DNA from 2 places in the Planococcus sp. MB-3u-03 genome. Region 1 is predicted to be linked to the other one. Evidence: riboswitches for the same ligand, from Rfam matches in the RefSeq annotation. Region 1 holds a riboswitch; the other holds the start of a gene.
What was found. Region 1 has a riboswitch for S-adenosylmethionine ahead of mtnK (S-methyl-5-thioribose kinase). Riboswitches for the same ligand answer to the same signal wherever they lie in the genome.

Region 2: linked by a shared signal. The riboswitch ahead of CW734_RS14870 (O-acetylhomoserine aminocarboxypropyltransferase/cysteine synthase family protein) and the one ahead of mtnK (S-methyl-5-thioribose kinase) in region 1 are both predicted to bind S-adenosylmethionine.

Annotation. Positions count from the first base shown of each region.
Region 1 covers NZ_CP025135.1:207,440-210,487, forward strand. The annotation lists gene CW734_RS02320 (2,3-diketo-5-methylthiopentyl-1-phosphate enolase) at 1-545, opposite strand, end outside; SAM riboswitch class I at 616-729, opposite strand; SAM riboswitch class I at 1,031-1,182, shown strand; gene mtnK (S-methyl-5-thioribose kinase) at 1,263-2,453, shown strand; gene mtnA (S-methyl-5-thioribose-1-phosphate isomerase) at 2,450-3,048, shown strand, end outside.
Region 2 covers NZ_CP025135.1:2,728,001-2,731,048, forward strand. The annotation lists gene metX (homoserine O-acetyltransferase MetX) at 1-123, opposite strand, end outside; gene CW734_RS14870 (O-acetylhomoserine aminocarboxypropyltransferase/cysteine synthase family protein) at 136-1,425, opposite strand; SAM riboswitch class I at 1,525-1,638, opposite strand; SAM riboswitch class I at 1,819-1,931, shown strand; gene CW734_RS14875 (methionine ABC transporter ATP-binding protein) at 2,064-3,048, shown strand, end outside.

The DNA of each region.
Region 1 (3,048 bases):
GTCAGCGGGTTGTCGAATAAAATCTCATCGTCTTTCACCAAATCGACGCCGCCGAGTGCCTGTTGACGGAGTTGATCTGATAAATAATCGAGGTCACGTCCGATGACGCCTTTAAAAATGCTCATGGCGAGCGGGCGCCCCGTGACGCCAAGCGTGTCGCGAATGCCGTCAATGCCAAAACGCGGGCCTGGGAACTGGCGGAGCAAGGATTCCTCAAAATCCAAATCAAGTAATTTGATCTCGCCATCGAGCGACAGCTTGCCAAAAACGGTCGTCAGGATGGCTGGCAGATCCGCTGAGAAATTGGCCGCCGGGTAATGGATTTTCAAATGGGCTTGGATGACTCCGTGCTTAGTGGGATGGGTGACGTGCGAGAATTCTTCGACCGACACGACGCGCCCTTTATGCTGTTGCAATTGCTGCTGCTCGAGCAATGGCAAATCGGTCCACGATCCAACCGTCAAACCGAGTGCAATGGCTTCTGCTTTTTTTTCGAATGAACCGGCTTTGCCGAATAATTGATATGTTGCGATAACACCGCTCATGAATAACCCTCCTGCTTAGTGGACATAAAAAAACCTCTTCACAAATAAGAAGAGGTTAAGAATTAACGCCTTCTTATTTCCCAGCCACTCAATTGTGTTGGCTGCAAGAATTAGCACCGTGTCCATGATCGGACCGGTTGCCGGGCTTCGTAGGGCTTGTCCCTCCACCTGCTCTGAATAAGAATAGAATATAGAATTGTTGGTGTTGCAAAGTAATTCTGATTATTCCATGGCAAGCAGTATCTGTCAACGAAGGAAATCAAAATATCTGAAAAATATCCCCTGGTCATTTCAAGAAGGAGATTCATCCACCCATCGCCACGGGAGTCCACGGAAGATCAGATGGAACTCAGCGACATAGACAACCCGAGTAGCGAACTCGCCTTTAGCGGAAAGATTTTCATTTTTTCAAAATATTTTATTGACAATGAATTCTGAATCATGCTAGCATTCGTTTCAGAACTTCATAAATGTTGCATAGCAAACTCTTATCAAGAGCAGGCAGAGGGAAATGGCCCGATGACGCCCAGCAACCGACCGTAATACCGTTGTGAGACGGGGCGCTTTGGCGCCGGGAACACTCCCGCAAGGCACGGTGCTAATTCCATCAGAAATGTACATTTCTGAAAGATAAGAGGCATGGGATCTCTTATTCTGCGCCTCTTTCTTTCGGGAAAGAGGCTTTTTATTATTCTACAGAAAAGAGGCAAATAATATATGACACTTACAGCATCATCTACATACAAAGCATTGACTGAACAACAAGCGATTCAGCTGGCACATGAGCTGGGCGTTTTTGCCCCTGAAGCTGCATTGCAAAGTGAAGAAATCGGAGATGGCAACTTGAATTACGTATTCCGCATCAGCGATTCTGCGAACGGGCAAGGGCTCATCATCAAGCAAGCTTTGCCTTATGCGAAAGTCGTCGGCGAAAGCTGGCCGCTGACGCTTCACCGGGCGACCATTGAAGCGAATGCCTTGAAGCTGCACGGCAAGCTCGCAAAAGGCCATGTGCCAAAAGTGTATGCGACGGATGCTGCGCTTGCTGTCACGGTCATGGAAGACTTGTCGCATTTGACAATTTTGCGCAACGGCTTGATTGACGGCAAGCATTACCCGAAGCTTGCGGAACATATCGGCGGCTATTTGGCGCACACTTTGTTCCACACCTCGGATTTCGGCTTGCATCCGTTCGAGAAAAAGCGGCTTGCGGCTGAGTTCTCCAATCCGGAGCTGTGCAAAATCACGGAAGACCTGATTTTCACCGATCCGTTTTTCGACCACGAGACGAATGACTTTGAAGAGCCGCTGCGCGAAGAGGTTCAGACGATTTGGAACAATGAGCCGCTGAAATTCGAAGTGGCTAAACTGAAGCGCAGCTTTTTGACGGAAGCGGAAGCACTTTTGCATGGCGATCTGCACACCGGCAGTATTTTCGTCGATGAGCAACAAACAAAAGTGATCGATCCGGAGTTCGCCTTTTACGGGCCGATCGGTTTTGATATCGGATTGTTCCTCGCCAATTTGATCGTTCAGGCGATTACGCGCAGCGGCGAAGAACGTGAACTGATTGTGCAAGACATCACACAAACATGGCAAGTGTTCGAAGAGCAGTTTTCAAGCTTGTGGGAAAGCGACGGAATCGAAACGTATAAAACGACGGCCGGTTACCGCGAATACGCCATCGAAAAAATCTTCCACGATGCGATTGGCTTTGCCGGATGTGAATTGATCCGCCGGACGATCGGCTTGGCGCATGTCCGCGACTTGGATGATATTGCAGACGAGTCAACACGCATCGACCGCAAGCGGCAAACCTTGAAAGCCGGGGAAGCATTGATCGAAACTCGCCGCAGCTATCATTCCATCGCTGAACTGGAAGCGGCGATCAAGGAGCTGAGCAAATGACCATTCCGTTATCGGTTATCTGGAAAGATGAACAACTAACCATTTTGGATCAGCGGCTGCTTCCGCAGGCCGTCCAATACGAAACGCTTGAAACTTTGGAACAAGTGCACGACGCGATTTTTCAGTTGAAAGTGCGCGGAGCACCGGCGATCGGCATTGCAGCCGCTTATGGCTTGGCTTTGGCGGCAAGACGGCATCAGACGGTGGACATCGAGTCATTCCGCAAGGATGTAAAAAAAGATGCTGACTACCTCATCGCTTCCCGTCCGACAGCGGTCAACCTGGCCTGGGCGGTCGCACGCTTAATCAATCGGATCGAACAGACGGGAACCGTTGCCCAGGCAAAAACACAGCTGATTGAAGAAGCCCAACTCATCCGCGATGAAGACGAAGCGGCATGCCGCAATATCGGTGAACATGCTCTCGAATTGCTTGCAGACAAAGAGAGAGTATTGACAATCTGCAACGCCGGATCGATCGCGACAGCCAAATACGGCACCGCACTCGCACCGTTCCATCTCGGCAAAGAACGCGGCCAAGAGTTTCAAGTGTATGCATGCGAAACCCGTCCTCTGTTCCAAGGGGGGCGCTTGAC
Region 2 (3,048 bases), 860 kb from region 1:
CAGCGCGTGGCAAACCAGAATCGCCGGTGCAGAACTTTCTCCGACGCGTTCATACGCCAATTCCACTTCGGGCAATAGTTGATCCGATTCAAGTTTCAGCTGGCCGATGGATACTGTCGTCATCCGAATCCCTCCTTACGCGTTCTCGAGTACTGCTACTTGGATCGCTTGCTCCAAATCAGCGATTAAATCTTCGTGGTTTTCCAATCCTACAGACAAACGGATCAACTCTTCCGTTACACCGCTGTTTTTCAACTCTTCTGCTGTCAATTGCTGGTGTGTCGTGGACGCCGGATGGATGATCAATGATTTGGCATCGCCGACATTCGCCACGTGCGACCATAAATTAACGCCATCAATCACTTTGCGGCCGGCTTCCCGTCCGCCTTTGATGCCGAAGTTGACGATCGAACCATAGCTGTCTTTCAAATATTTATCAGCAAGTGTTTTGGATGGATGTCCTTCAAGGCCAAGGTAATTGACCCACTCGACTTGCGGATGGTCTTTCAAATATTCCGCGACTTTTTGTGCATTCGTCGCGTGGCGTGGAATCCGTAGATGCAAAGTTTCAAGTCCCTGAAGCAGTGCATGGGCGCTGTCCGCACTGAGCGATGGACCGAAATCGCGCAACAGCTGGACGCGTAATTTCGTCGCGAATGCCGCTTCCGGTACATCGATTCCGAAACGGATGCCGTGGTAGGATTCATCCGGCTCCGTGTAATTCGGAAAGCGCGGGTTGTCCCAGTTAAAGCGTCCGGCGTCGACCGCTACCCCGCCGATTGTCGTCCCGTGGCCGCCGATCCATTTCGTGGCGGAATGGATGACCACGTCTGCACCGAATTCGATCGGGTTGCTGACGAAAGGCGACGCGAATGTATTATCGATCAAAAGCGGTACGCCATTTTCATGTGCGATATTGGCTACTTTCTCGACGTCGAACACGTTCAAACTTGGATTTCCGATAATTTCACCGAACAAGGCTTTCGTTTTGTCCGTGATCGCTGCACGGAAATTTTCAGGGTCGGTGGCATCGACGAATTTTACGTTAATGCCATAGCGCGGTAATGTGTTGGCAAATAGATTATAAGTTCCTCCATATAAATTGCTGTCGGCAACAATTTCATCTCCCGCTTCAGCAATATTCAACACTGAGAATGCAATGGCTGCCATTCCTGAAGACAAAGCTACTGCAGCAGTGCCGCCTTCAAGAAGTGCGACGCGCTGTTCAAACACATCGACTGTCGGATTCATGATGCGTGAGTAGATATTGCCCGCTTCTTTCAAGCCGAATAGGTTTTGTGCGTGTTCGGTATCTTTGAATACATAAGAAGTCGTTTTATGGACCGGTACGCCGCGAGCGCCTGTTACTGGATCCGGTTCTTGGCCGCCGTGTAATAGAAGAGTTTCTGGTTTAAAGTTTGTCATTGTCAATTCCTCCTGTTTTCTGATAGTTTTTTCGGTTTGAGGAGGACACAAAAAGACCCTCTTCAGAAAGAAGAGGGCCGTCATATGCGGATTTGCCTCCTCTTATCTTTCAGCGACGCAAATGCGCGCTGTAGGATTTAGCACCTTTCCAGACATGAGCCTGTTGGTTGCCGGGCATCGTAGGGCCTATTCCTCCGCCTCTCGTGATAAGAGTATTCAGTTATTTTTGCTTGTTGAAAAGTATAGTGGACAGCCTCGGCTAAAGTCAAGCATATTTTCTAAAAATTTTAACTACTATAAATAACTTATCTTCCAAAAATTACATGAAAGCTATTGACTTTTCGCTATTTCGAAATAGAGTAGGAATCAATGAATTGAATAGCTTACATCACTTTCTTATCCAGAGAAATCGAGGGACAGGCCCTATGACGTTTCGGCAGCAGATTCGCAAACCAGCGAAAACTGTGCTAATTCCTGCAAATGCTTCGGCATTTGGAAGATGAGAATGAGATGGTTTCATACTTTGGAGCCCTCTTTTTTCTTGCGCATAAGAAAAAAGAGGGCTTTTTGTTGTTATTTCAAGAAAGTGTTCGTTCGCACTCATTCGAATCGTTATTTGCAGCCACAGGAGGGACACCATGATTCAATTTGAAGCAGTCAAGAAAACTTACGTATCCGGCAAGCAGCAAGTCCATGCACTCAATGGCATCGATTTGACCGTCGAGACCGGCGAAATTTACGGCGTCATCGGATTTAGCGGCGCGGGGAAAAGCTCATTGATCCGCACGGTGAATTTGCTCGAGCGGCCGTCGCAAGGACGCGTGCTCATCCACGGAGAAGATATTTCCACTTTAAGCGCACGCAAAATCCGCGATACGCGAAAAGACATCGGCATGATCTTCCAGCATTTCAATTTGCTGAACTCCAAAACAGTGCACCATAATATCGCGATGCCGCTGCTCCTGGCCAAGACCCCAAAAGCGGAAGTCGACCGGAAAGTGGCGGAACTTTTGGATTTTGTCGGGCTTGCCGACCAAGCGAAAAAATACCCGGATCAATTGTCCGGCGGGCAAAAGCAGCGCATTGGCATTGCGAGAGCACTCGCAACGAACCCTTCGATATTGCTGTGCGATGAAGCAACCTCAGCACTCGACCCGCAGACGACTCAGTCCATACTGGATCTACTGCGCCGCATCAACCAGGAATACAATATCACCATCTTACTCATCACTCACGAAATGGGCGTTATCAGGGAAATTTGCGACAAAGTGGCCGTGCTTGAAGAAGGCCGCGTCATCGAGCAAGGCAGCGTGTTTGAAGTGTTCACCAATCCTCAGCACGCGACGACAAAGCGTTTCGTCCGTTCTGTCATGAACGACGAATTGCCGGATTCGCTGCTTGAGCAGATCCGTTATAACGACGGCACCCGGCCAATATACCGTGTGCAGTTTACCGGGAATTCAGTCGGCCAACCATTCATGTCAAGAGTATCGCGTGAATTCCAGCTCGATTTGAATGTGCTGTTCGGTAACATTACAGAACTCCAAGGCATTCCATACGGCAACTTGATTGTCGAGTTCGACGGCGCACCCGCAGAAATCGACCGGGCACTCGCCTCAATCC